Pigmentiphaga aceris: one gene and its partners. The protein of the gene in region 1 interacts with the protein of each later gene in a pairwise test. Links are inferred from orthologs where the notes say so. Each region holds a gene or a part of one and is shown in the gene's direction. Other genes may lie near its edges.

What was found.
Region 2: the proteins of rlmB (region 1) and tsaE interact in binary tests that used the Escherichia coli proteins (3 or more experiments, as listed by UniProt). The link is inferred for Pigmentiphaga aceris from one-to-one orthologs.
Region 3: the proteins of rlmB (region 1) and FXN63_RS14030 interact in binary tests that used the Escherichia coli proteins (3 or more experiments, as listed by UniProt). The link is inferred for Pigmentiphaga aceris from one-to-one orthologs.

What each region holds. Positions count from the first base shown.
Region 1 is NZ_CP043046.1:2,182,676-2,185,642, forward strand. The notes cover bases 97-2,908. They hold rlmB (23S rRNA (guanosine(2251)-2'-O)-methyltransferase RlmB), read left to right. Parts: upstream 97-1,035; coding sequence 1,036-1,782; downstream 1,783-2,908. Other genes in these bases: rnr (ribonuclease R), read left to right, coding at 97-830; FXN63_RS09265 (threonine aldolase family protein), read left to right, coding at 1,787-2,848. In the rest of the region: more of rnr, read left to right, coding at 1-96. UniProt on the Escherichia coli protein: Specifically methylates the ribose of guanosine 2251 in 23S rRNA.
Region 2 is NZ_CP043046.1:4,872,827-4,875,767, forward strand. Bases 104-2,889 are described here. They hold tsaE (tRNA (adenosine(37)-N6)-threonylcarbamoyltransferase complex ATPase subunit type 1 TsaE), read left to right. Parts: upstream 104-1,140; coding sequence 1,141-1,638; downstream 1,639-2,889. Other genes in these bases: FXN63_RS21045 (MFS transporter), read left to right, coding at 104-997; FXN63_RS21055 (N-acetylmuramoyl-L-alanine amidase), read left to right, coding at 1,689-2,889. In the rest of the region: more of FXN63_RS21045, read left to right, coding at 1-103; more of FXN63_RS21055, read left to right, coding at 2,890-2,941. UniProt on the Escherichia coli protein: Required for the formation of a threonylcarbamoyl group on adenosine at position 37 (t(6)A37) in tRNAs that read codons beginning with adenine.
Region 3 is NZ_CP043046.1:3,229,185-3,232,286, forward strand. Bases 76-3,022 are described here. They hold FXN63_RS14030 (NAD(P)H-hydrate dehydratase), read left to right. Parts: upstream 76-763; coding sequence 764-2,281; downstream 2,282-3,022. Other genes in these bases: purL (phosphoribosylformylglycinamidine synthase), read right to left, coding at 76-653; FXN63_RS14035 (DMT family transporter), read left to right, coding at 2,366-3,022. Also shown: more of purL, read right to left, coding at 1-75; more of FXN63_RS14035, read left to right, coding at 3,023-3,102. UniProt on the Escherichia coli protein: Bifunctional enzyme that catalyzes the epimerization of the S- and R-forms of NAD(P)HX and the dehydration of the S-form of NAD(P)HX at the expense of ADP, which is converted to AMP.

The sequences.
Region 1 (2,967 bases):
CGGCAGACTATTCGGCCTTCCTGGACAGCATTCGCGGTCGTCCCGACCACGCGCTGTTGCAGACCATGTGTCTGCGGTCCATGCAACAGGCCATGTACAGCCCCGACAACGTCGGTCACTTCGGTTTGGCCTACCCGGCCTATGCGCACTTCACGTCGCCGATCCGTCGTTATCCCGACTTGCTGACGCACCGTGCGATCAAGGCCTTGCTGGTCGGCCGTCGCTATGTGCCCGAGCCTGTCGGCGATACGACGATCACGTCCAAGAACATGAAGGAACACGAACACGGCATCTGGGAACGCCTGGGTCTGCAGTGCTCGTCCAACGAGCGTCGCGCCGACGATGCATCGCGTGACGTGGAAGCGTGGTTGAAGTGCTGGTTCGTGCGCGAGCGCGTGGGCGAGACCTTCACGGGTACCGTCACTGGCGTGGCTACCTTTGGTGTGTTCATCACCCTTGACGAGCTGTATGTCGAAGGCCTGGTGCATGTGTCCGAGCTTGGCACCGACTACTTCCAGTTCAACGATTCGCTGCATGAATTGCGCGGCGAGCGTACCGGCATCCGTTATCGCCTGACCGACAAGGTTCAGGTGCAGGTTGCCCGGGTCGATCTGGAAGCGCGCCGCATCGAGTTCAAGCTGGTGCAAGGGGTCAGCTACGACGGTCTGCGCAAGCAAGCCCAGCGTGAAAGCGAACCCGAGCATCGCGTGCGCAAGGCGGCAGGTGCAAAGCCGGATCGTGGGCAGCTGGGTTATGGCGGCGAAGCGCGCAGCGCCAAGACTGGCAAGCGTGCTGCTGCATCCAAGCGCTCGGCGCGCAAAAACCGTTAAGCCAAGTGGCGGCTTGTGCAATCGCGCCGTGCTGTCAGACAGCGTGGTGCGATGCACGACCGGCATGTCTTTGTCGTAAAGATCCGCCGCTGACATCAGCGGCGGTTTCATTTGTGCAAGCGCGCTCGCGGGCGCATTGCGCAAGCAAACAAGCAATTGCGGTTTAATGTCGGATTCCCGACCCGCACTGAAAAAAGGACTTCCTATGGCTGCCAGCCAGGTACTCGCCGGTTTCCACGCCGTGGCCGCGCGTCTTCGCCACGCGCCGGCATCGATCAAAGATATTTACGTTGAAGCCTCCCGGCGCGATCGCCGCATGCTGACCCTGATCGAGCAGGCTGAACAAGCTGGCCGTCGCGTGCATCCGGTCGAAACCATGCGCCTGGACGGTATCGCGCGTGGCCAGCGTCACCAAGGCGTCGTGGCCCTTGCCGAGCAAGTCGAACTCGCCGTCGATCTGGACGAGATGCTCGATGACGCGACCGATGTGCCGTTCCTGCTGATCCTCGACAGCATCACCGATCCGCATAATCTGGGCGCGTGCCTGCGTACCGCCGATGCCGCTGGCGTGAACGCCGTGGTCGCTCCGCGTGACCGCGCCGTCGGCCTGAATGCCACGGTGCAACGTGTCTCGTGCGGCGCTGCCGACTCGATCGCCTACATCACGGTCACCAATCTGGCACGCACGCTGCGCGCGCTGAAAGAGCGTGACATCTGGGTCGTCGGTACTGACGACCAGGCAGAAAAGACCGTGCACGACATCGACTGCACCCGCCCCATCGCTTGGGTCATGGGTGCCGAAGGCGAGGGCATGCGTCGCCTGACCCGCGAAACCTGCGACGAGCTGGTTCGCATCCCGATGCTGGGTTCGGTGGAAAGCCTGAACGTCAGCGTGGCATCTGCCGTCTGCCTGTACGAAACCGTGCGCCAGCGCACTGCCAAGAAGGCTTGATGCGATGATTTTCGGCAGCGACAACATGCTGGGCGCATCCCAGCAGGTGCTGGATGCAATCGTGCGCGCCAATGCCGGCCTGGCGGCCTCTTATGGTGCGGACGACTGGTGCGCGCAGGCCACTGCACGCATCGCCGAGCTGTTCGAGTGCCCGGTGGAAGTGTTCTATGTGTCCACCGGCACCGTTGCCAATTCGCTGGCGCTGTCGGCGCTGGTACCGCCCTGGGGCTCGGTGCTGTGCCACCACCAGGCGCACATCGTCAACGATGAATCGAGCGCGCCTGAATTGTTCAGTGGCGGTGCCCGGCTGGTACCGATTGTCGATGCCAGCGGCAAGCTGGGGCCGGCTGCCTTGTCGCAAGCCTTGGCGACAGCACCGCATCCGCCACACAACGTGGTGCCTCGTGCGCTCAGTCTGACCCAGGCCACGGAATGCGGACTGGTCTACACGCCTGCCGAGATTTCGGCGTTGACCAAACTGGCGCATGAAAACGATTTGTACGTTCACATGGATGGCGCGCGTTTTGCCAACGCCGTCGCATCGCTGGGTTGTTCCCCTGCGGATGTGACCTGGCGCGCTGGTGTCGATGTGCTGTGTCTGGGGGCGTCGAAGAATGGCGCGCTGATGGCCGAGGCAATCGTTTTCTTCGATACCGCACTGGCCGAAGATTTCGCCTTCCGCGTCAAGCGGGCAGGGCAGATGGCCGCCAAGGGCCGCTTGTTCGGTGCGCAGTTCTGTGGCTGGCTGGAAAACGGCCATTGGCTGGACCTGGCACGCCACGCCAATCACATGGCGCGTGACCTGTCTGCGGCACTGAACCATGTGCCGGGCGTAGGTACCGTATGGCCGGTCGATGCCAACGAAGTATTCGTGGTCATGCCGCATGCACTCGCCACGCGCCTGCGTGTCGATGGCGCGGTGTTCTACGACTGGCATCCTTCGGCATTGCCAGCAGGCAAGACCTTGGTTGCCGGTGAGGTGTTCGTGCGACTGGTCTGCGGCTTCGGTACCCAACCCGAACAGATCGCAGCGCTGATTGAAGCGGCGTCAAAGCACGGGGTTTGAGCCTGGTGTGCGGTTGATGGGTGCGGTTGATGTGTTCGGTTGATACGTTCAGGCGGGATCGTTTGCCAGGGCGCTTCCGTTCAACGGGGTGCCCGATCAGCGTTCCTGATTGAACCGTC
Region 2 (2,941 bases), 2.7 Mb from region 1 along the record:
GGTGCTGTCGGACCGGATCGGCAACCGCAAACACCTGGTCGTGCTGGGCTACGGCCTGGGTGCCTTGTCCAAGCCCTTCTTCCCGCTGGCCGATTCGGCCATGACGATCATGGGGGCAAAATTTCTGGACCGGGTGGGTAAAGGCATCCGGGGCGCGCCGCGCGATGCGCTGATCGCAGACGTCACACCGCCACATATGCGCGGTCGCAGCTTCGGGCTGCGCAAATCGCTGGATACCGTAGGTGGCTTTGTCGGCCCACTGGTCGCCATCGGCTTGATGCTGGCCACCCACAATCACTTTCAGACCGTGTTCTGGGTGGCAACCATTCCCGCTTTCCTGGCGGTTGCACTGTTGGTCGTTGGTATCAAGGAGCCAGAAACGCCACCCGCCGCGCGCAGCAAAAAGGCCGGGTTGCGCTGGCGTGACGCCTTGCAGCTGGACGCTGCGGTGTGGGTTGCAATCGCCATCTCTGTACTTGTCAGCCTGGCGCGTTTCAGCGAAGCCTTCCTGTTGCTGCGGGCTGAACAATCCGGCTTCACGCTCGCCTGGGTGCCGCTGGTGCTGGTGTTCATGCACCTGATCTATGGCGGCCTGGCCTACCCCGTAGGCATTCTTGCAGACCGCTTTGGCAGATTGGGCCTGCTGGTGATCAGCCTGGTCTTGCTCGTCGCCGCCAATATCGTGATGGCACAAGCCACTGATGTTGTCACCCTGTTGATCGGCGTGGCCTTGTGGGGCGGACACATGGGCTTCTCACAGGGGATTCTGGCCACCCTGATTGCCGACACCGCCCCCGCCACCTCGCGCGGCACGGCCTTCGGCGTACTGAGCCTGGCAACCGGTGTCTCGGTGCTGCTTGGCAATCTGCTTGCCGGTGCACTGTGGGAATGGCAGGGTCCGGCCAGCACTTTCTACGCAAGTGCAGTCCTGAGCGTGCTCGCAATGGGTGTGTTGATGGGCCTGATGTACTGGCGAAAGCGTCGCAGCTTGGCGTGAATACAACGTCCAGGCCTGGATAAGTCCTGGTCTGGACGCAATTCCGTAACCAAGCGCAAGCCGTTTATCCGTCAGCGTCCGGCTCGCTTTCTACAATAGGGTCTTCCCTTTCTTCCGGCGTAACCAGCCATTGCGCCCGTGAAATGAGCACTTACTCTCTCGAACTCGCTGACGAAACCTCAACTGAAGCATTGGCGCAAGCCTTTGCACCGCTGGTTCAAGCCGGCGGACGCATTCACCTGCATGGCGAGCTTGGCGCAGGCAAAACCAGCTTCGTTCGTGCGTTATTGCGGGCTTGCGGGGTTACCGGGCGCATCAAGAGCCCGACCTTCACCCTGGTTGAACCTTATAAAGTTTCGAACTTATACTGCTATCACTTTGATTTTTATCGCTTTACCGATCCTCGCGAGTGGTTGGACGCCGGATTCCGGGATGCGCTGCGCGACGATGCCCTGGTGCTGATCGAATGGGCAGAGCGAGCGGCAGGGGTGCTTCCTCCCCCAGACCTGGATCTCACCCTTGCCTACGCCGGGTCGGGGCGTCTCGCCACACTGCAGGCAAGTACGGCTAAAGGGCACGCATGGCTACACGCAATTTCCCCACCGTCGACCCCGTCGCTGGATCCCACGGCGAAGCCCTGAGCACCGGCGCAACCCAGCGCCATACCGCAGCAAACCCGACGCGACGGCGCATGCTCACTGCCAGTGCCGCCAGCCTGCTCGTTCCCCTGATTCCCAGCAAGGCCTCGGCCGCGACCATCATGGCCGTGCGCATGTGGCCGGCTGCCGAGTACACCCGGGTCACCCTGGAACTCGACGCCCAGTTGAAGGCTGAACATTTCCTGCTGACCGACCCGCATCGCCTGGTGGTCGATATCGAGGGACTGGAGATCAGCCCTACCCTGCGCGAACTGGTGTCCAAGGTGCAGGCTGACGATCCCTTTGTGGCGTCTTTGCGAATTGCGCAGAACCGCCCCCACGTTGTTCGCCTGGTGATGGACCTGAAGCAAGGCGCACGCCCCCAGGTATTCACACTGAAGCCGGTTGGTGAGTACCAACATCGGCTGGTGCTCGATCTGTATCCGCTGGTCGAGCAAGACCCCCTGCTGGCCTTGCTGAACGACCGTCAGTCCGACCCGATGTCGCAAGTGCTGGACAACATTGCACGTGGCCCGTCAGTGGCCGCGCCGCCGCCAGTCCCGCCCGCCATCGCTGATGCCGCCCCGCCGCCAGCCGTGCCGACGCCGCGCGCAGCGGTGCCGGGCCGTCCAGTGATGCCGCCGCGCCCCGATGTCACACGCATGATCACCATTGCGCTCGATCCGGGCCACGGTGGCGAAGACCCGGGTGCCAGCGGTGCCGCCGGCACGCACGAAAAGAACGTAGTGCTGAGCATTGCGCGCCGCCTGAAAGCGCGGATCGACGCCCAGCCCAACATGCGCGCCATGCTGACGCGGGACGACGATTACTTCGTGCCGCTGAATGTGCGCGTGCAGAAAGCACGCCGGGTGCAGGCGGATCTGTTCGTGTCGGTACATGCCGATGCGTGGGTCAAGCCCTCGGCCAATGGGTCGTCGGTGTTCGCACTGTCTGAAGGCGGTGCAACCAGTACGGCAGCGCGCTGGCTGGCAGCCAAGGAAAACGCTGCCGATTTGATCGGTGGGGTCAACCTGGGTTCACAGGACCAGCAGATCGCCAAGGTTTTGCTGGACCTGTCGACCACGGCACAGATCAACGATTCGCTGAAGCTTGGCCGGGCGGTGCTGGAAGAAATCGGTGGCATCAACCGTCTGCACAAGCCCCAGGTTGAGCAAGCGGGCTTTGCGGTGCTGAAAGCACCAGATATTCCGTCGATCCTGGTTGAAACCGCGTTCATCAGCAACCCTGACGAAGAGCGTCGCTTGAACGATGCGGCCTATCAGAACCGCATGGCCGACGCGATCAT
Region 3 (3,102 bases), 1.0 Mb from region 1 along the record:
AGTTCGACGTCGGTCGGGTCACGGCCCAGGGTCGTGAACGACTCGGCCAGATAATCGATTTCGTCTTCCGACAGGGCCAGGCCCATCGACACGTTGGCTTTCAGCAGCGCGTCGCGGCCATCGGCCAACACGCCCACGGTCTGCATCGGCTTGCCAGCCAAGGTAGAGAACAGTGCCGAGCCATCAAACTGGGCGTCGACCACGGTTTCGGTCATGCGGTCGTGCAGCAGCGCGGCCACTTGGGCCAGTGCGGCGTCATCAAGCGACTTGGCACCCAGCAGGCCGCGCTTCGGCACCAGCGTGTATTCCACGCCGCGCTCGATGTGGCGGATTGCCGTCAGGCCACAGTTGTGGGCAATGTCGGTGGCCTTGCTGGCCCAGGGCGACAAGGTGCCAAGGCGCGGCACCACTTGCAGGGTGTATCCCTCGGGCTTGGCCGGGGCCGGATCGCCATAGACCAGCAGGCTGTCGAGTCGTTTGGACTCGTCCGCATCAAGGGCACGGTCGGCATGGACGAAGTGCACGTATCGCGCTGCTATATCGGCGATTGGAAGCTCTTTCGACACGCCCAGATCACGCAGGCTCGCCAACAGGCGATCCTTGCGAAAAGACGACAGGGCAAGCGGTCCGGACAAGCGCAGGATGTTGGTCACAGGAGAAGTCACTGGTGGTGGGGCACGGATAAGACAAGCTAAGCCCAGCATTTTACCTCGACCAGCGCCAGGGGGGCATTAGAATGGTCATCTGACTTTGCTCACGCGCCATGGCCGCCACATCTCACCCCCTGTTCGGTTCGACTGCACTGCGTGCGCTCGAACACGCCGCACAGTCTGCACTGCCCCCTCACACCCTGATGCCGCGTGCGGCGCAAGCAGCTTGTTTGCTGATCTTGCAACGCTGGCGCGGCCGCCCCGTCACCATTTTGTGTGGTCCTGGCAACAACGGCGGCGACGGTCTGGTGCTCGCAAGATTGCTGAATCAGGCAAGTGTGCCGGTACGCATCTGGGCGCTGAACGTGGATAAACGCCCTGCCGACGCCGAACGCGCCTGGCGTGATCTGCCCAGGGGTCTTCTGCAAAGCGGTGACCCAAAAGGCGACGCCAAGGGCGCAGTCATTGTCGACGCCTTGTTTGGCATCGGCCTGCACCGTGATCTGGATGCCGACACCCGCCGCTGGCTGGCCTGGGCAAATGAGCAGGAAGGTGCCGTGCGTGTTGCGCTCGACATCCCAACCGGCCTGGACGCAGACACAGGTGAAGCCCGCGAGGGTACTTTCATGGCCGATGTCACGCTGACCTTCCTGCGCGACAAGCCCGGCCTGCACACCCGCAGCGGCCAGGACCACGCGGGTGAAGTTGTGGTCGACATGCTTGGCACCGATGCGGTAACCGCCGCTCTGCCCTCGGATGATCAGTCCATCGGCACTGGCAACTTGATCCGCCGCGCCGACTGCAAAACCTTGTTCGTCAGCCGCAAGCATGACACCCACAAAGGCAGCTTCGGCACCCTGGCGGTGCTGGGCGGCGGCCACGGCATGACCGGCGCAGCGCTGCTGGCCAGCCGGGCGGCTTTGCACCTGGGTGCAGGCAAAGTGTTTGTCGGGCTGGCCGAAGCCAACCCCGCGCTCAGCTGCGACCTGCTGCAACCGGAATTGATGCTGCGCCCCGCCGCAAGCCTGCTAGGCAAAAAAGATGCAGGCATCGGCGTGTGGGTGGTTGGATGCGGCCTTGGTACTGATCAAGGGGCAGCCGACTGGCTGGCCGCTACCTTGCATGCCGCACGCGAAACCCCCACGGTGGTGGACGCAGACGCCTTGATTTTGATGGCTGCCAATCCCAAACGGGTGCCTGCCCGCAAGGCGGCCTGGGTATTGACGCCGCATCCGCGCGAAGCGGCGCAATTGCTTGGCTGCGACACGGCCGCCATTCAGGCCAACCGCGTCGCACAGGCCCGCCGCCTGGCGGCAAAGTACAGCGCCTGGGTGGTATTGAAAGGCGCTGGCACGGTGGTCAGTAGCCCGGACGGCCGCTGGTCGGTCAACGGCAGCGGCAACGCAGGCCTGGCCACCGCAGGCACGGGCGACGTATTGGCCGGCATGATCGGCGCACTGCTGGCCCAGGGATTGGACATGGACGACGCAGTGCGCGGTGGCGTGTGGTTGCACGGTGCCGCCGCACAAGACCTGTCCGCACGCGGCATTGGCCCCATCGGCCTGACTGCCGGCGAAGTCATTGCAGCCGCCCGCGACTTGCGCAATCGCCCGGAGAACGGCGTGACCTGACTTGCGTAATTTCCACCTGCCTGCATTTCGCCCGCTTGTCTTCGACGCTTTCTTTCTGCACTGCCTTAGCCCCGGCCACACCCCATGACGTACGCTCCGCAACACCGCCCCGCACTTGCCGTCGGGCTGATGACGCTTTCTCTCTGGGTGCTGTCCGTACTCGATGGCACCAGCAAATGGCTGGTCATGGCGGGCATGCCAGTCTTGCTGGTGGCCTGGATGCGATACACGGTGCACTTTGGTTTGGCTCTCACCATTGGTGTACGACAGCATGGTTGGGGAATCTTGCGCAGCAAGGTGCCGCGCCTGCAATTGCTGCGCTCTGCGCTGATGATCGGGTCCAGCCTGAGCGTCTATACCTTGCTGGGCTACGTCCCGCTGGCTGAGGCCACTGCACTGGGCTTCGTGGCACCGCTGATCATGCTGGCGCTTGCCCCCTGGCTGCTGGGCGAGTCACCGCAGATCTATCGTTGGGTAGGCACGGCCATCGCATTTGCCGGCATGTTGCTGGTCATTCGCCCAGGCGGCAGCCTGCCTCCGCTCGGTATTGCGCTGGGGCTGTTGAACGCGGTGCTGATTGCCTGTGTCCAGTTGATTACCAAACGCATGCACGTCGACAACCCGTTTACCACCATGATCTGGAGTTCGATGGGCGGCACGATTCTGGTCACCGCCATGCTGCCCATCGCATTCGCGCAACTGGCCGATGACTTCATGCCAACCACCATTCAGTGGCTGGCGCTGCTGTCCACCGGCGTCACCGGCCTGATCGGCCACTTGTTGCAGGTAAACGCCCTGCAACGCGGCCACGCCTCGGTGAT